Regions from separate parts of the Pseudoalteromonas sp. c7(2019) genome, predicted to be linked through region 2. Evidence: predicted binding sites of a transcription regulator. Region 2 holds the regulator's gene; each other region holds the start of a gene.
What was found. Region 2 encodes sigma-54, which starts transcription at its own class of promoters, with help from an activator protein. Its sites were predicted from a motif close to GTTGGCACGNNNNTNGNNT; they were not measured.
Positions count from the first base shown of each region.

Region 1: a site for sigma-54 is predicted at 3,435-3,453, ahead of GQR38_RS06150 (DUF1328 family protein). Genes of this name have one in related genera too.
Region 3: a site for sigma-54 is predicted at 3,075-3,093, ahead of GQR38_RS00575 (PA2169 family four-helix-bundle protein). Genes of this name have one in related genera too.
Region 4: a site for sigma-54 is predicted at 2,862-2,880, ahead of GQR38_RS09785 (amidase family protein). Genes of this name have one in related genera too.

Region 1 covers NZ_WTKS01000004.1:159,415-164,914, reverse strand. Annotated here, with positions in the region: gene alaS (alanine--tRNA ligase) at 1-814, shown strand, start outside; gene GQR38_RS06170 (aspartate kinase) at 821-2,038, shown strand; gene csrA (carbon storage regulator CsrA) at 2,130-2,321, shown strand; gene GQR38_RS06160 (YcxB family protein) at 2,372-2,839, opposite strand; gene GQR38_RS06155 (hypothetical protein) at 2,972-3,163, opposite strand; gene GQR38_RS06150 (DUF1328 family protein) at 3,222-3,395, opposite strand; gene GQR38_RS06145 (OadG family transporter subunit) at 3,915-4,157, shown strand; gene oadA (sodium-extruding oxaloacetate decarboxylase subunit alpha) at 4,169-5,500, shown strand, end outside.
Region 2 covers NZ_WTKS01000003.1:323,511-329,010, forward strand. Annotated here, with positions in the region: gene lptB (LPS export ABC transporter ATP-binding protein) at 1-714, shown strand, start outside; gene GQR38_RS05180 (RNA polymerase factor sigma-54) at 784-2,283, shown strand; gene hpf (ribosome hibernation promoting factor) at 2,310-2,597, shown strand; gene ptsN (PTS IIA-like nitrogen regulatory protein PtsN) at 2,602-3,054, shown strand; gene rapZ (RNase adapter RapZ) at 3,073-3,918, shown strand; gene GQR38_RS05200 (HPr family phosphocarrier protein) at 3,961-4,233, shown strand; gene mgtE (magnesium transporter) at 4,364-5,500, shown strand, end outside.
Region 3 covers NZ_WTKS01000001.1:126,107-131,606, forward strand. Annotated here, with positions in the region: gene GQR38_RS00565 (TonB-dependent receptor) at 1-1,539, shown strand, start outside; gene GQR38_RS00570 (biopolymer transporter ExbD) at 1,612-2,016, opposite strand; gene GQR38_RS00575 (PA2169 family four-helix-bundle protein) at 2,588-3,031, opposite strand; gene GQR38_RS00580 (LysR family transcriptional regulator) at 3,209-4,147, opposite strand; gene aceK (bifunctional isocitrate dehydrogenase kinase/phosphatase) at 4,164-5,500, opposite strand, start outside.
Region 4 covers NZ_WTKS01000007.1:120,254-125,753, reverse strand. Annotated here, with positions in the region: gene GQR38_RS09790 (gamma-glutamyltransferase) at 1-1,493, opposite strand, end outside; gene GQR38_RS09785 (amidase family protein) at 1,490-2,695, opposite strand; gene GQR38_RS09780 (putative 4-hydroxy-4-methyl-2-oxoglutarate aldolase) at 3,033-3,515, opposite strand; gene GQR38_RS09775 (TetR/AcrR family transcriptional regulator) at 3,519-4,172, opposite strand; gene yddG (aromatic amino acid DMT transporter YddG) at 4,621-5,500, shown strand, end outside.

The DNA.
Region 1 (5,500 bases), on a different contig from region 2:
TAAAGATGAGCTACGTGAAATTGAGCGTGTAGTTAATGACGAAATTCGTCGTAACTTTGCACTTAATACTGAGCTTATGGCTATTGATGATGCTAAAGCTAAAGGTGCTATGGCATTGTTTGGCGAAAAGTACGATGACGAAGTACGTGTAGTTACTATTGGCGACTACTCTATTGAGCTTTGTGGTGGTACTCACGTTGAGCGCGCTGGCGATATTGGTTTATTCAAAATTGTATCTGAAAGTGGCATTGCCGCAGGTGTTCGCCGAATTGAAGCGGTAACTGGTGCAGATGCTGTAGCGTACGTTAGCGAGCAAGAGCAACAACTTAGCGATGTTGCAGCTTTAGTTAAAGGCGATAGCGCATCGGTACTTGAAAAAGTAACTGCGTTGCTTGAAAAATCTAAAGGTCTTGAAAAGCAAATTGCACAACTTAGCGATAAGCTAGCAAGTGCAGCAGGTGCGTCTTTACTTGATTCGATTGTTGAAATTAATGGCGTTAAGCTACTTGTAGCAAACGTTGAAGGTACTGAATCTAAAGCGCTTCGCGGTATGGTTGATGACCTTAAAAACAAGATTGGCTCAGGTGTTATTGCACTGGGTGTTGCCAGTGGCGACAAAGTAAGCCTAATTGCCGGTGTAACGAAAGACTTAACAGGCAAAGTAAAAGCCGGTGAGTTAGTTAACCATATGGCAGGTCAAGTAGGTGGTAAAGGTGGCGGTCGTCCAGATATGGCACAAGCTGGTGGTAGTGAGCCACAAAACCTTGCTGCTGCACTAGATAGCGTTACAGCTTGGTTAACTGAGCGTACTTAAGCCTAAGTGGCGCTTATTGTTCAAAAATTCGGTGGCACTTCGGTCGGCTCAATAGAGCGAATTGAAGCAGTCGCCGACCTTGTTGTTAAAACCAGGCAACAAGGACATCAAGTGGTTGTGGTGCTCTCGGCTATGTCGGGAGAAACCAACCGCTTAATTAACCTCGCCAAACAAATTGATACTCGCCCGAGTAGCCGTGAACTAGATGTACTTATTAGCACCGGAGAGCAGGTTTCTGTATCACTGCTTGCTATGGCTATTATCAAACGTGGTCATTCAGCTGTAAGCTTATTAGCCGATCAAGTCAATATTCTAACCGACAACATGTTTGGTAAAGCTCGTATTGCTGAGGTTGCTGCTACGCGCTTAAAGCATGAGCTTGAGCATAATCGTATTGCTATTATTGCTGGGTTTCAGGGACGTGATATTGAGGGCAATATTACAACGCTTGGACGCGGCGGCACCGATACATCGGCTGTAGAAATAGCAGCGGCTATAAAAGCCGACGAATGCCAGATCTATACAGACGTTGACGGCGTATATACTACAGATCCTCGTGTTGAACCTAACGCGCGCAGAATGAGCCAAGTTACTTTTGCCGAAATGCTAGAGCTGGCAAGTTTAGGCGCAAAAGTTTTGCATATTCGCTCGGTAGAAGCTGCAGGTAGACACAATGTGCCACTTAGGGTGCTTTCTAGTTTTAATCCTGATGAAGGCACATTAATAAGTTTTGAGGAGAACGATATGCCAAGCAAGGTGGTATCGGGGATTGCGTTTAATCGTGACGAATGTTTAATTAAAGTAGATGGTGTGCCAAGCGGTACGCAATATCTTTCAAAAATATTGAAACTTTTTGCTGATAATGGCATCGAAATAGATATGATTAATCAAGTTAATCATATCTTTGAAAAAATAGACTATGCTTTTACTGTGCACTCGAATGATTATCTGCAAGCACTTGAATTATTGAGCGAAGATCAAGCTCAACTCAGTGCTCAAAATATAAGCGGATTACCAACGGTAGCTAAAGTTTCTGCTGTTGGAATGGGTATGAAATCGCATTCTGGTGTAGCAAGTTTATTTTTTGATGCATTAGCGCAGGAAAATATTAATGTGGTTTTAGTCTCGACTTCTGAGATTAAAATTTCAGTTTTAATAGATGAAAAGTACCTAGAGTTGGCAGTTCGTGCATTACACAAAGCATTTTTAACAGAAAATGGATAGATTGAGAGTTTTTACTTACTTTTCAGTCTAATTTTCATTAGTATGTTTAAGCGGAATCTTATAATTTTTATTGGAACATGGGAGCAAGAGAATGCTAATACTAACTCGTAGAGTAGGTGAAACCCTAATGATTGGTGACGAAGTAACAGTTACTGTTCTAGGTGTTAAAGGAAATCAAGTTCGAATCGGTGTTAATGCACCAAAAGACGTATCAGTGCATCGTGAAGAGATTTACATGCGCATACAAGCTGAAAAGTCGAACCCTAATCCGGGCAATGCTTAATCAACACGTATACGTAGTTGAGTAATTAACTCAACTAGTCAAAAAGCCACTCACTGAGTGGCTTTTTTGTTTATAAAAGCGAGTGTTTCTGGGGTTAGTATTTGTTTTGAAATGTACTGCATTCCGCTTTTATTTTTAATAATAATACCTTGCTGAGTATCTATTACTTCGCTTATGTCTTGCCAAGTTAGCTGAAAGCTTTTGTAATGATTAGCCGATTTAATGCCTTCTTCATCAAAGGTAAGTGTTACCTCTGAGCCTGACGCTCTGCTGAGCATTTGTCTGGTTACCCACCAAGGTCTGCGATAGTAAAAAGCGACGCACTCTAGTACACCTAGCATGATCATAAACGATCCTAAGTAATGATCGTTTAAAACATAAATGCCAAATAAACCAAGCGCAACGAGGAGTACAAGTAAAAAGTACTTAGGTTTGGCGCGCTTACTGTAGGGGAGTGACTCATCAAAGCACTCGTAAAAGTAAGGTTTATCTAGTGTGTAGGTTGTTGTAAATGCCATATTGCCTTGCTTTAAATATCGTTTTTTTTATTTTAACAAGCTAACCGCTAAATGAGCAGCTTTATAGTCAGTGACTTTATTACAGGCACAAAAAAACGGCCCTAAGGCCGTTTTTTAGCGATACAAGAAGAATTAACAGTTAGTTTCTTCAGCGTTTACGCCTTCTTTAACATTTTCACATGCATCTTCTACTTTGTTTTGCACGTCAGTTACTGCTTCGTCAATACGTTCGCCTGCGTCTTCTGCATGATTGTCTTCACAACCCATGATGAAGAAACTTGCGAATAGACCGATTAGTGCTGCTTTTACAGTTGTTGAATTCATAATGTAATTCCTTGTAAGTATTAATTAAATTTTAGTGTTTGTTAGTTGAATGCTTTATCTACCTGGGTGATTTACCACGTAGTGCACCTGAAACTAATGAGATCACTAAAAGTACTAAAAATATAAAAAATATAATTTTTGCTATACCAGCTGCGGCACCTGCGATGCCACCAAAACCTAACACTGCAGCGATTAAAGCAATAACTAAAAATGTAATTGTCCAGCGTAACATTGTTTTCTCCTTGGTTATCAAATTTGCTCACAATAACTAATGCCAGTTATATGCCAAAGTTTATTTTTGTTTTATATCAGCTAGTTATGGTTTTTAACTGTATTTTTAGTTATTAGTTAGTTAGTAATTTTTACGCTTTGTTATGTAAGTTATTCACACTGTTACAAGTTACCGGTAAATATTCACTAAAAATAATGTTTTTGGTAAGACCAATTAACAATTGATGTGTGTTTTTGTACTTATTATAAAATTTGGCGGTTATTTTTATTAAGTTGAATAGTTAATTAACAACTTCCATATAACTATTAGCTATAGTCGTTATTTTCTGTATGTATTGTAGGGCGCATGATTGCTGGGTTATGGCATGTAAATTTGTTGAGTGTTATGTTGTTTATAGTTTAATTGGTTTTACCAATTTACAAGATGTAGACAAAGCGACTAGTTTTGTTATTATCCAGTGAATAAATATTTAATTAAATCGATTTTTTATTTTCGATATGGGTTTCAAGGGGGAGAAAAATGGATATAGGTGCTCTACTCACAACGGCTGGTAGCTTAATGCTAACTGGTATGGTTGGGGTGTTTGTATTTCTGTCGATATTAATTGGTGCAGTAACGCTTATGTCTAATTTGGTGACGCGCTATAGCGAACCAGAGGCATCACCAGCTAAATCACCGTCTTTTAAATCTCAAGGTGTGCCTAATGAGCACATCGCTGCTATTAGTGCTGCCATTGCTCAGTACAAATCAAATAATAAATAAGGGGCACACACATGGCTAAATTAAAATTAACAGAATTGGTATTACGCGATGCGCACCAATCATTGCTCGCAACACGTATGCGCCTAGACGATATGCTACCTATTGCTAGCAAGCTAGATGATGCAGGTTATTGGTCTATTGAATCGTGGGGCGGTGCTACATTTGATTCGTGTATTCGTTATTTAGGCGAAGATCCTTGGGAGCGTATTCGTGCGCTTAAAAAAGCGATGCCTAATACTAAACAGCAAATGCTATTACGCGGTCAAAACCTATTAGGCTACCGCCATTACGCTGATGATGTAGTTGAAAAGTTTGTAGAACGCGCACATAAAAATGGCGTTGACGTATTTCGTATTTTCGATGCAATGAACGATGTACGTAACCTAGAAACAGCGATTAAAGCGGCTATAAAAGTAGGCGCGCATGCTCAAGGTACTATTTCGTACACGGTAAGTCCTGTTCATACGCTTGATATGTGGCTGACTCTGGCTAAGCAATTAGAAGATTTAGGCTGTCACTCAATTTGTATTAAAGACATGGCGGGTTTATTAAAGCCGTATGATGCTGAAAAATTAATTAAAGCACTTAAAGAAACCGTATCGGTTCCTATTGCTATGCAGTGCCACGCTACAACTGGTTTAAGTACTGCGACTTATCAAAAAGCGATTGATGCAGGCATTGATATGCTTGATACCGCTATTTCATCAATGAGTATGACTTACGGACACACAGCAACTGAAACTATTGTATCGATAGTTGAAGGAACTGAGCGCGATACCGACCTTGATTTAAACCATCTAGAAGAAATTGCTGCTTACTTTAGAGATGTACGTAAAAAATATGCGGCATTTGAAGGTAGCTTAAAAGGGGTTGATGGTCGTATTTTACTAGCTCAAGTACCTGGTGGCATGCTTACAAACATGGAAAACCAACTTAAAGAGCAAGGCGCGGCAGATAAGCTTAATGAAGTTTTACTTGAGATCCCACGCGTACGTGAAGATCTTGGTTTTTTACCTTTAGTAACACCCACGTCGCAAATTGTAGGTACTCAAGCAGTACTTAACGTGCTAACCGGTGAGCGTTATAAAACAATCACTAAAGAAACTGCTGGCGTATTAAAAGGTGAATATGGCTTAACACCAGCACCAATGAATAAAGAGCTACAAGAGCGTGTGCTTGATGGAGCAGAGGTTATTACTTGTCGCCCTGCAGATAACATTGCACCAGAGCTTGCAACGCTTGAAGCTGAATTATTAAAAGAAGCGCAAGAGCAAGGTTTAACACTTGCTGATGAGCAAATTGATGACGTACTAACTTATGCATTATTTCCGCAGGTTGGTTTG
Region 2 (5,500 bases):
AAAGCAGAGCTATTAGCAAAGAGCTATAAAGGCCGTGAAGTTGTAAAAAACGTCGGCCTTGAAGTCAAAGCTGGCAGTATTGTTGGCTTACTTGGCCCTAACGGCGCAGGTAAAACCACCACGTTTTATATGATAGTAGGACTTGTACCTAGCGACAAAGGTAAAATATCGATAGACGATAACGATATTACTCTTTTACCTATGCATAGTCGTGCTAGATTAGGCATTGGCTACTTACCGCAAGAGTCTTCAATATTCAGAAAGCTGACTGTTTATCAAAACTTAATGGCCATTTTAGAAACGCGCAAAGAGTTAAATAAACAAGCTAGAGAAGACACTCTCGATAAATTATTAGATGAATTTAGCATACAACACATTCGTGATAGCCAAGGTATGGCATTGTCGGGTGGCGAACGTCGTCGTGTTGAAATAGCACGTGCGCTGGCAGCAGATCCTAAATTTATATTACTGGATGAACCATTTGCAGGTGTTGACCCGATTTCGGTATTAGATATAAAGAAAATAATAGAACATCTTAAAAATCGTGGGATTGGTGTATTAATTACCGATCATAACGTAAGAGAAACCCTTGATGTTTGTGAAAAAGCCTACATTGTTTCTCATGGGGAGCTGATTGCATCAGGTACTCCAGAACACGTATTAAATGATAAAACAGTACGCGATGTTTACTTAGGCGAGCAATTTAGGCTGTAACATTTACGCCATGTCTTTAAGCATCTGCTAGTATTAATTATAACAACATAAAAGGATTGTTAGAGATACATGAGGCAATCACTACAGCTGCGCATGGGCCAGCAACTTACAATGACTCCACAGCTGCAACAAGCTATTCGTTTGTTGCAACTCAGTACATTGGATCTCCAGCAAGAAATACAAGAAGCTCTCGACAGCAACCCGCTATTAGAGGTTGAAGAAGCAGACTATTCAGAAGACGCTGCAGGTAAAAACGAGCAAAAAGCAGATACAGATGACATAACTGTTAGCGCATCTGCCGATGATGCTCCAAGCGAATACGAACAAGATAGTGGTGAAGCACTTGCAAAAGACACGCTAAGTGACGACATGGCTATGGATGTTAGTTGGGATGAGTACATGAGTGCCGCTCCAGCAGCATCATCGGGTCCGATGCCTGAAGACGAATCAATATACCAAGGCGCCTCTACTGAAACGCTCCATGAGTATCTAATGTGGCAGTTACAACTAACGCCATTTAGCCCTACAGACGAAGCTATTGCTATTGCTATTGTAGAAGCCGTCGATGATTCAGGTATTTTAACACTAAGCTGCGAAGAGATTTTAGAAAGCTTTAATCAAGAAAACGAAGATGATAACGAAGTCGAACTTGATGAAATTGAAGCTGTATTAAAACGCATCCAACTGTTTGATCCAGTAGGCATTGCTGCACGTAGCTTACAAGAGTGTTTGTGTATTCAGCTTAACCAGTTTGATAAAGAAACACCTTACATTAATGAAACAAAAATGATTTTAACCGAGCATATTGATTTATTAGCTGCTCGTGACTATCGTACATTAATGAAGAAAACTAAGCTCAAAGAAGAAGAGCTTAAAGAAGTAATGACATTAATACATACTCTTAGCCCTAAACCTGCAGATACTATTGTAAGAGAAGAATCTGAGTATGTTATTCCTGATGTGTCAGTTAAAAAAATTAAAGGCCGCTGGGTTGTTGAGTTAAACCCAGATAGCATGCCTAAAATTCGTGTTAATAGCCAATACGCTGCAATGTCTCGCACTGTAAAATCCAGTGGTGACAGCCAGTTTATTCGCTCGCATTTACAAGAAGCTAAATGGTTTATTAAAAGCTTAGAAAGTAGAAACGACACGCTATTAAAAGTAACAAATTGTATTGTTAAGCAACAACAAGGCTTTTTTGAACACGGTCCTGAAGCCATGAAACCAATGGTTTTAAATGATGTTGCTGAAATGGTAGAAATGCACGAATCAACAATTTCGCGCGTAACAACCCAAAAGTATATGCACACACCCCGTGGTATATTTGAGCTTAAATACTTTTTCTCAAGCCATGTAAGCACCGAAAACGGTGGTGAATGTTCATCTACAGCAATCCGTGCGCTTATCCGAAAATTAATCGCAGCAGAAAACTCAGCAAAACCATTGAGTGATAGCAAAATAGCGGATATATTGGCTGAGCAAGGAATTAAAGTAGCGAGACGTACAATCGCAAAATACCGCGAATCTCTGGCTATTCCACCGTCAAATCAGCGTAAAAGTTTGATTTAAGACGCAAAAAAAAGAGGGTAATGCTTATGCAACTAAACTTAACTGGTCGTCACGTAGAATTAACCGATTCACTAAGAGACTATATTAATACCAAATTTGCGAAGCTAGAAAGACACTCTGATCATATTAATAATGTTCATGTCATTCTCGATGTAGAAAAATTAAATCAAAAAGCAGAAGCCACCATACACGTAAGCGGTGCTGAGCTATTTGCCTCTACAGAACATCAAGATATGTATGCCGCCATTGACTCGTTGATCGACAAGCTCGATCGACAAGTAATTAAACACAAAGAGAAGCTTGCTCGACACTAATATGATGAAATTAAGCTCACTTATATGCCAGGACTGCAGCAAAGCTGCGGTCCTTTTTAATAGCAAAAAAAGAATTTTAGAGTTCATTAGCGAACTTGCCCACGACAAACTTCCGTATTTACCGCAACAAGATATTCTTAATGCTTTAATGAGCAGAGAAAAATTGGGTAGTACAGGTATAGGGCGTGGCATTGCCATTCCTCATGGAAGAATGAGCGGTGCAGAAGAGCCTTTGGCTTTAGTACTCGTTAGCGAAACTCCAATAAATTTTGATGCGATCGATAATCGCCCTGTTGATATTTTCGTCGCACTCATCGTACCAGATGGCGATAACCAGCAGCACTTAAAGACTCTAGCAACCATTGCTGATAAACTAAACAACAAAGATTTTTGTAAACAGTTACGCAGTGCAAAATCAGATACTGAGCTTTACCAAGTTATTGTCAATCAATCATAGTTTTATAAAGGGTGTTAAATGGAGTTAATTATCATAAGCGGCCGTTCTGGTTCTGGAAAGTCGGTTGCTTTACGCGTTGTAGAAGATTTAGGTTATTATTGCGTAGATAATATTCCAGTTAACTTGCTTCCTTCATTAGTTCGCAGTGTGTCTGATAGCTACGATAAAATTGCTGTTAGCATTGATGTGCGTAACATCCCTAAACAACAAGATGAATTTAACGATATTCTTGAATACTTGCCTGGCTTTGCAAAACCTACGTTATTTTATTTAGATAGCGACGATCAAACATTGATCAAACGTTTTTCTGAAACTCGTAGATTACACCCACTATCAATTGACTCGTTGCCTCTTGATTTAGCCATCAAAAAAGAAAAAGAATTACTTGATGTATTAATCACCCGCGCCGACTTTATGATAGACACGACTGATTTGAGTGTTCATCAACTTGCTGAATCTATTCGTGAAAAGATTTTAGGTAAAAAAGATAAGCAACTGATTGTCACGTTTGAATCGTTTGGTTTTAAATACGGTATACCAAAAGAAGCAGATTACGTATTTGATGCACGCTTTTTACCAAATCCACATTGGGAACCTGAATTAAAACCTTTAAATGGGTTAGATCAACCTGTTAAAGATTATTTGGCCAATCACAGCATAGTGCAAAAATTCACATGGCAAATTCAAACATTTGTACAAACATGGTTACCGCACTTAGAGCGAAATAACCGCAGTTATTTAACCATTGCTATTGGGTGTACAGGCGGACAACATCGCTCTGTATATTTAGCGCAAACTATCGGTGAAAGTTTTGCAATGACACATCCCAATGTTAAAATTCGCCATCGCGAACAAGAAAAATAATATAGCTGAATAATCACCTGTTCAGCTTAGGTAGAGTAAGTTATGCATTGTGAAGACACTTTTTTAATAAAAAACAAATTAGGATTGCACGCCAGAGCAGCCACCGTGCTTGCCCAATTAGCAGTGCAGTTTGATGCGACAATTACATTATTTCAAGATGACAAAGAAGCTGCAGGCGATAGCGTACTTGCATTAATGTTACTTGAAAGTAGCCAAGGCAAAGAAGTAAAAGTTGTATGTAAAGGCCCCGATTCTGAGCAAGCTTTACATGCTGTTGGAGAATTAATAGCACAACGTTTTAATGAACAAGAATAAACAGTTATAAAAATAATGCTCGCATTACTAATGCCCCAACTAAAACAGATATATAAAATAAATACGGTTAGTGACGCCAGTTAACTCACCTCTCCCCATAAAGTAATATAAAAATTTATAAAGGACGCCAATGCCTGAAGCTTTTGAACAAGATTACCCACTACAGCAACTAAAACAGGTGACTAAGTCACTCAATAGTGGTCAATTTGTTCAAGTTAGGCGCATGCTCGCAAAAACAGCTCCTTGTGATACCGCATTATTATTAGAATCATCACCACATAAAATTCGCCGACTCCTTTGGCAGTTGGTTGATCCTGATGTGCAAGGCGATGTTCTTGAAGAACTATCTGAAGATGTTCGTTTAGGCATTATTGCCCAAATGGAACCTAAGCACATTGCAGCCGCAACAGAAGATATGGGCCACGATGACTTAGGTGAAGTATTACGTAGTCTGCCGGACACCGTTTATAAAGACGTTGTTAGCGCGATGGACATTCAAGACCGTGAACGTGCAACACAAGCACTTTCGTATCAAGAGCGTTCTGCTGGCGCGCTAATGAACACCGATACGGTGACCATTCGCCCTGATGTTACGCTCGATGTTGTACTTAGATATATTAGGCTACGTGGCGAGTTACCAGAAGGTACCGATGACTTGTACGTTGTTGATAAGCATAACTGCTTTATAGGCGCTTTATCGCTGAGTACATTATTAACTAACCCGCCAGAAAAGATTGTTCGCGATTTAATGGATGAAGATTGTGAATCCATTCCAATCTCAATGGATGAAAGTGAAGTCGCGCAATTATTTGAACGTCATAATTGGATATCGGCCCCCGTAGTCGATGATAACGATCAGCTCCTTGGTCGTGTCACGATCGATGACATCGTTGACGTAATCCGAGAAGATGCTGAGCATAGTTTATTGGGCTTAGCCGGTCTTGATGATGAAGAAGATACCTTTGCGCCAGTACTAAAAAGCTCTAAAAAACGCTCAGTTTGGTTAGGTGTCAACTTACTAACTGCACTTGCAGCTGCTTTTGTAGCTAGCTTTTTTGAAGGCACTTTAGATGTGCTCCCTATTTTAGCTGTGCTTAACGGTATTGTCCCTTCTATGGGTGGTGTTGCAGGTAGCCAATCATTAACGCTTGTTATTCGTGGTATTGCGGTAGGTCATATAAATCAAACTAACCAACGTTTCTTGATGATGAAAGAGCTTGCTATTGGCGCGTTAAACGGTGTTTTGTGGTCGTTGTTAATAGCAGGT
Region 3 (5,500 bases), on a different contig from region 2:
GGTTATAAAACTGAGTTTGATAACGATGCAAGCCTTGATTTATCTTACACCTATGGTGAAAACAGCATTGATTACACGACAAGTGACACTATCAATGCCTCATACGCTAACTTTTTACGTTATGATCAAGGTCTAAGTGCTGCTGATATTCGTACAACCATCCCACGTGAAGCATACGCTTACGGCATGGAATTATCACTACAAACAATCAATATTGATTTTACGCAAAACTTTGATGATTATTCTTTAGCAATGGGTGCAGAAATCCGTACTGACGAATATCGCATTTTAGAAGGTAATGAGTACGCATACCGCGATTACGATACAACCAACGGTGTAAGTATTTACAACGGCTTAAGTGGTGGTGTTGGTTCTGAAGATGCATCAGGTGGTTCACAAGGTTTTGGTGGTTCAGCTCCTGCGTCATCAGTTGATGAATCGCGTGATGTAATTTCATTTTACATAGATGCAGAAGCTTATGTGATTGAAGATGTAATTTTATCGGGTGCACTTCGCTACGATAACTACAAAGGCTTTGGTGATACAGTAAACTTTAAGCTTGCTGGTAACTGGTCTGTAACCGACGATATTTCACTACGTGGTGCATTAAGCTCAGGTTTTAGAGCGCCTTCAATGCAGCAGCTTTACTTTAATAACGTAAGTACGCAATTTGTTGTTGGTACTAATGGTAATTTAGTTGCAGAAGAGGTTGGTACATTTAGAAATGATTCAACACTTGCGCAAAGCTTAGGTATTCCAAAGCTTAAAGAAGAAAAATCACAAAACCGTAGTTTAGGTATTGTATATAACGTTACAGATAATATTAATGTAACCGTTGATTACTACTCAATTGATATTGACGACCGTATTGTAATTAGTGACCGCTTAGGTAAAGGTTTATCTACAAGCCTTGATGCTGCACTAAATAGTGCGGGTGCTGGCGTAGGTCAGTTTTTCTTAAATGGTGCTGATACAGAAACCCGTGGTGTTGATTTTGTAGCAATGTGGAACACTGAAGGTTTAGGCGGCACGCTTGATTTTACACTTGCAGCTAACTTTACCAAAACAGATGTTGTATCGTTATTTTCGCCTGCTGGCTCAAGCCTTGAGACAGTAAACGTAGAAGATATATTTTCAGCTGAAGACATCTCTATTATTGAAGAGTGGCAACCAGAGGATCGTATTAACTTAAGTGCACTTTATCAACGTGATGATTGGACAGTTAACCTGTCACTTAATCGCTTTGGTGAGTACACAGTAGAAGATGGTGGTCGTCAAACGTATGGCGCAGAAATTTTAACTGACGTTAAAGTTAACTACTTCGTTACTGAAGATTTATCGGTAAATATTGGTGCAAATAACTTGTTTGATGTTTACCCAGATAAAAACGAAATAGGTAACTCTCGCTCAGGTACTATTGTGGATGCTAGTGGCAACACAGTAATAAGTAGCTCAGGTGTGTTTGACTACTCACGTCGTTCTGCTCCATTTGGATTTAACGGTGCTTACTACTACATAGGCGCAGAATACCGTTTTTAATTAATAACCTCCCTTTCGTTATTTAACTCAAAGGGCCGTAAGGCCCTTTTTTTGGTTTTATATTGGGCTGTTTTATTTAGAAATCAAACTTATTGAATAATCATCGTATTGCTTAATATTATTCATTACACTCATTAAAGTATTATGTGTACTGTTTTCGTCTGCGGTTATAAGTACCGAACTTATTTCATATTTAGCCGCGAACATCGCTAAATTAGTCGCAACTTGCTCTAAATCAATTAACCTCCCTGAAAAATATACTGCGTTACTTTCATCAATTCTAAATAAAGCATTTTTAACAGGCTTATCTATTTGAGGGCTGTCGAGTGGTCGGTTTAATTCAATAGCCACAGGTTTTACAAAAGATGTAGTTACAATAAAGAAAATTAGTAATATGAACACTATGTCTAACATCGGGGTCATATCTACATCAGCATTATTTTGCAGTTTAGTTAGGGCGTGTGAATCTTTGTGGATTGAAATTTGTTCAATCTAGGGGCGATTAAATCACGGCGCGATGTTTGTAACCTAGTGGGCTAAGTAAAAACCGAGCAACAAAGAGTTAATCGTCCCTAGAAAGAACCCAAAGGGCAGCGCATGTTTGGCCTTTATGCTGCGTTATCGCCTATTTATGGGGAATAACCACACTACATAGGCTCTGCCTTGCCTAAAAACCAAACATACTGATGCAAATTCAACCACCAGAGATCAACACGCCCTAGCTTACTTTTCATATTGGACCTTATTTTTAATTAAATGCTGCGGCGCCACAGCAAGGTTTTAGGTACCTAATAACAAAATTAGCACAGCAAAAATAAAGCGTGGTTAAATAAACATTCTAATAACATTAAATTTTTGTATTTATTATGTATTTAAAATGTGGCGAAATAAGGTGGTGTTTATAGCAATCTGCTTATATATGGGGTCTATTTAGCATCGTTATAGAGTAATTTAATTCGTTAAATTGCTTAAGGATTTATACAGATTGGTATTAGAGGCAATAAAAAACCCAGCGCTAGGCTGGGTTGTATTTATGCGTTATGTAAGCTTACTGCTTTTGCATACGGCTCATTTCTGCATGGCAGCTTTGCATTGTTAATAATGTTTTAGCCAGTGCAGCTTCGCAATCAGCCGGTTGTGGTTTATCCATAGCGGCTTTAATTTCTACAAGCGTTTTATCTTCTACTTCTTCAAGCTCTTTTACATACGTGCTGTCGTTATGTGAGGTGAATGTAGTAAGTAAGGCTGTGTATGCACGTCGTGCTTCAACTGCGAAAGATGAACCATCTTCGCGTTCGCCTTTTTCATTAATTGCATATGGCTGCAAGCGCTCAACACTCACTTTTCGGGCATCTATCATACGCTGAAAAAGTGCGCCAATAGCAGGGTCTTCAACTTTTTCCTGTGCTTTTTGATAAAAGTCGATGCCGCTGTTCATAACTTGAATGATGTCAGTAATATGATTTACTTCTGATCCTTGATGGGTGTTCATAATGACCTCTTTTATTAAATGAATGTATAGTTCAATTTAATAAAAGCAATGTATGTTCCATGTTTTTATTTTCATGTAGTCATTTGATTTTATTGGTTTAATTTTATTACAGGAAGGGGCTAAGTTAATGAGGAAAGTATTAACCTAGCAATTTTTACATTATATTGTGTAATAAAGTTATTTTAGCTCTTCAGCTACTTCAGCTACTTTTTGGCGTAACCAGATATGGCTCGCATCGCGATGTAACAGTGGGCTCCAAATCATATCAAGCTCAAAAGGAGGAATTGGAAACGGTGGCTCTAAAATTTTAAGCCCCGGATCATCTAAGTATATATTTGCGGCTTTTGAAGGAAGGGTCGCAATCAAATTTTTCTCTTTAGCTAAATGAATCGCTACATGGTAGTTACGCGTAAAAGTGGCAATATTACGATGTTTACCAAAGTGGGCAAGTGCTTCGTCAACCCAACCAAGTTTTTGCACATCTTTAGGGTCCATGCCCACGCCTACACCAAAACCTGTTTTACTCACCCATATATGGCGTGCTTTTAAGTAGCTGTCGAGGCTAAAGTTTTCAATAATAGGGTTGTCGGCCTTAACTAAGCAGCAAAAACTGTCTTTCCAAATACGTTTATGATGAAAAGACTGAGGTAAGTTTTCAAAACGGTTGATTGCCATATCTACTTTACCGTTTTCTACATCATGAAAGGTTACATCACTTGGTGTGAGTATATCTAAAGTAGTATCGGGGGCTTCTTCGTGTAGTTTACTTAAGAGCTTTGGCGCTAACGTACTTGCAGCGTAATCACTGGCCATTATTCTAAATACACGTTTACTCTGGCTTGCCTCAAATTCTCGATTAGGTGCTAGGGTTTCTTCAAGCGTCATTAATATGCCGCGAATAACGGGTTGTAACTCTAAAGCGCGCTCTGTCGGGACCATACCATCGCTGGTACGAACTAAAATAGGGTCGTTAAATAAGTTACGAAGACGTTTAAGGCCATTACTCATTGCGGGCTGCGTAATACTCAATTGATTAGCAGCGCGTGTTACGTTGCATTCTCGAAGCAATGTATCGAGATAAACGAGTAAATTTAAATCTATTTTACTTATATTCATTGTGTGTCCTTTGCGTCTACCAGTGATGGATAAATCGCTGTGCTGTCGGGTAAGGGTAAATATGACTTACCTGCCCATTTTTTATATTTTGTTGCGCCTGCTTCCAAAAGCTAACATCTATAAGCTCTGGATGAGTGCTGAGAAAAAACTTTTTATACATAGGATTAGGCATTACAAATGTACATAACTGCTCTGGGAATACATCTTGTGGTGCAACAGAGTAACTTTGTTCATCCATTAAATAATCGTCGTAGCTCTTTGCTTTTGGTAATGCTCTAAAGTTCATATCGGTTAGGTATTGAACTTCATCGTAATCGTAAAAAATAATACGTTTGTGCTTACTTACACCAAAGTTTTTTAAGAGCATATCGCCAGGAAATATATTAACGGCAATCATTTCTTTTAGAGCTTGCCCGTATTCTTCAATCGCGTCTGCGGCACTTTCTTCATCAGCATTTTCTAAAAATAAATTGAGTGGTGTCATGCGCCGTTCAATATATAAATGCTTGATGATCAACCATTCGCCTTCAATTACCATTGATGAGCCAATTGTTTTATGTAATTGCGCAAGTAAATTACTATCAAAACGCGCCAAAGGAAATACGACGTTAGAATACTCTATGGTATCGGCCATTCTGCCAACGCGATCATGGTTTTTTACTAGTTGATAACGCTTTAATACGGTATCACGGCCGAAGGGCTTACTTTCACCAAATTTGTCTTTTATTACTTTAAAAACATAACCAAATGAGGGAAGGGTAAATACCATCATCACCATACCGGGAGTACCCGGTGCAATTGTAAACTCATCACTAGAGTGAGATAAGTGATTTAAAAACTCTCGATAAAACTCAGTTTTACCCTGCTTATGAAAACCCACTGCGTTATAGAGCTCAGCAAGTGTTTTGTTTGGCATAAGCTGATTCAAAAACCGGACAAGTGCTGAAGGTGCATGAGTCTCTACCATAAAGTAGGCACGGGCAAAGCCAAAAATGACACGCATTTGAGATGATTTAGTTAAAAGTGCATCTAAATATAATCCGTTATCTTCATCGTGTAACACGGCGATTATAAAAGGCTGAACCCCACTTTTTGAAACAACACGACCAACAATATAAGCTGCTTTATTACGATAAAAAGGTGTGTGTAAAATATCAAAGCGCATTTGCCAAGGTTGATGATGTGTATCGGGGGCTTGTTTATAAAATGCTTTAACAAGAAGGCGAATATCACGCTCTAAATTTACAAATGGGGCTTTAAAATCAAAATGATTAATAATGCGCTTTATTGTTGGCTTTAGGCCATCAACTACTGGAAAGTATGTCCTATATTCGGCCTCAACAGGTACTGAAG
Region 4 (5,500 bases), on a different contig from region 2:
AAAATAGCCCCAGCGTGCCCCATCATTTCGTTATTATTATCAACGCTTACCCAATCGTGGTCACGTTGATTTAATTCATGTTCTATATGAAAAACTAACCCTTTTTCAATTTTTAAATTTGTACTTGTATCGCCCCATGTGCGTCCAAGTAACCAACGAGGGTCGCTGATTGCTTGTTTTATTGATTTATTTCGCCATGCGTAGCCTGCAAAAACAGCGGCTTGGGTTTGTGGTTGTCCTTCACCGCCCATTGTTCCGTAAGCAAGTCGGCGACCATCGCTAAACTTTGCCATTGCTGGATTAAGTGTATGTGCAGGCTTTTTATTTGAGGCAAGGTTATTGGTATCTTTATTGTTTAAACTAAAACTTAAACCTCGGTTATTCCACACAAAGCCGCCTTCGCTCATTAGTATTCCGCTGCCAAATTCCCAGTAAATACTTTGAATAAAGCTTACTAATTGCCCGTTTTTATCTCTTGCAGCCATCCACACTGTATCGCCAGGCTCTGCGTTAAATGGCCATTTTTTGGCTTTGGCCATATCAATATTGTTAGCAAGTTGGCTTAAGCGATCATCGGTTAGTGCGTTTTTATAATCGTCCCCTAATACTTCAGGATCAGCCCAAAGGGTAGGGCGATGGGTAAAGCTTTGCTTGGTTGCCTCTACAATTAAGTGTGTCCAGTCGGCATCGGTTTTAGCTAAATGCTTTAACTTATTTACGGCACCAATTATTTGCAGCGAATGCACGCCCTGTGTTGGCGCGGGTAAGTTGTAGCAGTCAATACCACTTAGGTTTGCATTTAGCGGGGTAACTACTTCGGCTTGGGTACTTGCAATATCATCTGTGGTAATCGAGCTGCCTGCTTTGGCTAAATCAGCGGCAAATGAGTTGGCAAGTGCACCTTCATAAAATGCGTTTAAACCCTGTTTTGCTAAGTGCTCAAATGTTGCTGCAAGTTTAGGGTTTTTAAAATGCTGACCTGCTTGCAAGGGTTTGCCATTGGGTATGTAGAGGTTTTTAAACGCGTCATTGGTATTGTTAGCAGCGGCTAGTTTTTCGCAGCCTGCCTGCAAGCTTTTTGTAACGGTAAAGCCCTCGCGAGCAAGTTTTATTGCGGGCGCTAAAATTTTTGAAAGTGGCAGTGCTGCGTGTTCATCAAGCTCAAGCGCTTTTTGCCAACCGCGTATTGTACCCGCTTGAGTCAGTGCGCTTAATCCGCCGCGCTCTGGTATTTGCGTGTGCGAGTTATAGGGTGTTGTATTAGTTGCTGCGCGGCCGCAGGCGTCAATAGCGGTGGGTGTTTTTTGATTGGGATTATCGATAAGCCAAAAGCTGTCGCCACCAATTGAGTTCATATGTGGATATACAACGCTAATAGCAGCTGCTGCGGCTACCATAGCCTCGGTAGCTGTACCGCCTTGTTTTAGTATATTTATACCCGCCTCAGTGGCCGAAAAGTGAGACGCGGTAAATGCAATGTTGTGTGTGGTCATGCCGGTGTGTCCTGTTTAAAGTGTGCAGCTAATTGTTGTACGCAAGCAAGTAGGCTTTTATCGTTACCGTGGCTCATCATTAGTGAAAAACCATAAGGATGATCATTTGCTAAATCAGCCAGCGGTAAATGCACTTGCGCTGAGCCACTAAGGCCCGCAATTGCCGAAAGCGTAATAATTTGCATGCGTAAGGCGCTTGTGTCGGCGCCTAATTTAGGTGCGGTTGTGGGTGTGGTGGGTAAAAATAAGCAGCTGTGTTTGTTTAGGTTTTTAGCGACTATTGTTTGCCACTCGTGCTGTATTTTTAACGCCTCTTGTTCTTCTTGCTCGGTTAAAGCCAGTGCCATTTTAAAACGAGCCGCAATTGCTGGCGCAAAATGAGAAAGCTGATCTGGGAGTTCAAGCCAGTCTCGGTGCGTTTTAGCAATCGCACGACCTTGTAATATTCTAAAGGTATCGGCAAGCTCACTTAGTAAACCAACGTTGGGGAGCTTAAAATCGATATGATGATTAAAATAAGGTTTGGTTTTTTCTAAAAGGTTACCCAGTGGTGCTTGTAAAGAGGAGTCAACAAGTTCAAAGAGTGCTTCGCAAATAACCAGCGTATTTACTTTATTAATAGGTTGTTGTGGTAATAATACATCGCCAACGCTGCTTAATAGCTCGGCGCTTTGGGTAAGCCAACCTATAGTATCAAAAGGCGGTGCCAACGGTATTAGGCCGTCTTTTTCAATCACGTTATGGCTTGGCCTTATACCAAATAAACCACAATAGCTGGCGGGTATTCTAATTGAGCCGCCAGTGTCGGTGCCTAAGCCAATATCGGCTAAGTTAGCAGCAACGGATGCAGCAGACCCCATACTCGAACCACCGCAAGTATGCCCTTTTAATTTAGGGTTTTGTGCTGCACCATAATGAATGTTATTTCCCTCTAAGCTGTAAGCAAGCTCATCGGTATGGGTAAAGCCTGTAAAGCTACAACCCTCGTCCATTAACATATTTACGGCACTTGCTGTTTGCTGGGCCGGTTTTGCTGCTTTAAACCAGTGTGGGTTACCTGCGCTGTTGCGCTCACCTTTAACAGCAAATACATCTTTTATTGCAAGACGCTTATTAATAAGCGTGCCTTGGTAATGTGTTTGCCATGCCTTAGGACCATGGTCACAAAAAATACCGGTCGTATTATTATTTTTGCTACTCATATCACCACTCGTTATAAAAAATCTGACCAAGCAGTTCAGATTTAGAGTGATTAAAAAGACGGATTAATTTTTATTATTTTTCAGCTCACTGCGTAACATCTTGTTTTTATTTTACAGAGCCTAATCCGCTTTTTAATCGGTTAGCTTATTATATTGTTTAAAACCTAAGCAAGAGGAATGCCACAAATTAAAATCCTGTCCAATTGGTCAGGATTTGGCGAGTTGTATGAGGTTAGTAAATATGGGCTGTAAAAATAGTGGTATTAAAATGAGCTAAAACAAACCAATTTGGTGCGCAGGTGCACCAAATTGGTCTTTATTTATATGGTTGTGAGCGCTAAATAAGGGACGTTTTACTGATGATTAAACCGTTAATATCGGCGTAAACCCAATCGTTAGGTTCCATGGTGGTGCTAAGCATGGTAACAGCTTGGTTTTTATCACCAAAGCCGCGCTTTAAGGTACTACGCGGTGTTGAGCCTAGCGCCATTACAGGTAAGTTCATCGTGGCGAGTATTTCTATATCTCGGCAACAGCCATTTATTATTACGCCTTCCCAACCATTATTTAGGGCACGCTCAGCCATAATATCGCCAATAAACGCAAAGCGTTTGCTCGCAAACCCGTTTATAACTAATACTTTACCTTCACCATTTTCATGCAATATATCGGCAGCAAAAGAGTTGTCTTCTGGACAGGTAACTGTAACTACTTTGCCATAAAACGTGGTTTTTTTACCAAAGTGATAAAGGCCACTGTCGGCTACTTGCACGTTATCGCGATGATCGTCAAATAAATCGGGTGTAGTAAAGGATGTCATGGGTTAAGTCTCACTTTGCTCAGGTATTTTAAGACCAATACCTTTTAAAATTATGTGGGCAATTGATTGCGTAATTTGTGCCACATCGGTTTTGTCGTACTCTAATTTGTTCATTACGAGTAAAACCTCAGCCTGAAAGTCGGCGTAATACTGCGTGGTAGACCAAATAGTAAAGAGCAAATGGTAGGGGTCAACCTTATCCATTTTATCTGCGTCCATCCACGCTTGAAGTACATCAACTTTTTGCTTAACCCAAGGGCGGGTATTGGTTCTAAAGTAGTTTTGTAAATAAGGGGCACCGCGCAGTATTTCACTGGCAAATAAGCGAGATTGCATTGGCTGATTTACGGCGAGTATTACTTTACTTTTAATATAGTTATAAAGCACGGTAGCTGGATCGTCGTTAATTGTGACGTTATCGAGCCCTAAGTTCCAATTAGCTATTATGCGGTCGATCACAGACTCGTACAGACCATCTTTACTTTTAAAGTAATACAAAATATTAGCTTTTGGCACCTGCGCTTCTTTAGCAACCATGCTCATACTTGCTCCGTCGTAACCTAATTGCGAAAACAATTGCTCGGCGGCATCTAAAATTAGTTTTTGGTTTTTTTCGCGTGTTACTTCTTTTTTATTTGGTTTTATTTGTGTGGTCATTGTTGAGTTTGCGTGTTTAACGTATTGATTGATTGTAGCTTTACTGACCAAAAGGTCAATTACTAAAAAGTGTGAATGTAAAAAACAGGGGAAGAGGTTTAAGCTATAAACTTTAGGGTCTGTTGATCTTTGCGGATTAAAATTTGTTCAAACTAGGGGCTATTTAATCGCGGCGCGAGATTTGTAACCTAGTGGGCTAAGTAAAAACCGAGCAACAAAAAGTAAGTAGTCCCTAGGAAGAACCCTTTGGGCAGCGCCTGTTTGGCATTAATGCTACGTTATCGCCCATTTATGGGGAATAACCACACTATATAGGCTCTGCCTTGCCTAAATACCAAACAGACTGCTGCAAATTTAACCTTGAAAGATCAACAGACCCTAATTGTTTAATTAAATAATTACTGTTAGTTTAGTTTCAAATTTACGAGTAGTACTTTTGGATTGGCAAATGGAGTTTTTAAGCAAAAATAAATACACGCTTTATGGAGTTGCTGCAATATTACTGTGGAGTTGCTTAGTTGCATTACTACGGGATATTTCTGAGTTGTTTAGCCCCATCGGTGGTGCTGCGGCTATGTACTCTGTCAGTGCGATATTTTTAATTTTGGTTATGGGAGTGCCTAAGTTTAGTGGGTTTTCAAGACGCTACTTGGTAGTAGGTACTTTATTATTTGTATCGTACGAAATTTGCTTGGCGCTTTCTATTGGTATGGCAAATAGCCGTCATCAGGCAATGGAAATGGCGGTTATTAATTATTTATGGCCCACGCTGACTATATTGCTCTCTATTATCATTGGTCGCAAAAAAGTAAGTTATTGGGTGTACCCAAGCATGATTATTGCTTTTTTAGGCGTTGCTTGGTGTATTACGGGCGATCAAGAAATGTCACTCGATACGCTTGTAGCTAACTTTGCTGATAATCCTGTTACTTATTTAATGGCATTAACTGCAGCGTTTATATGGGCTATTTATTGCGTGGTTACGCAAAAGCTGAGTAATGGCAAAAATGCCATTACGTTATTCTTTACTGTTACGGCAATGAGTTTATGGGCGCAATATGGTTTTAGTAATGAAGCGCCATTAACGTTTTCACTCAGCTCAAGCATAACATTGCTATTAGCAGGGGTAGTGGTAGGGAGCGGGTATGCACTGTGGAACCAAGCTATTATTGGCGGTAACTTAATGCTGCTTGGCACACTTTCGTACTTTACACCGGTGTTTTCTACTATTATTTCAGCGCTGTATTTATCTATTACGCTGAGTGCTTCGTTTTGGCAAGGTGTTGTGCTGGTAACGGTTGGCTCGCTAATTTGCTACTTTGTAACGC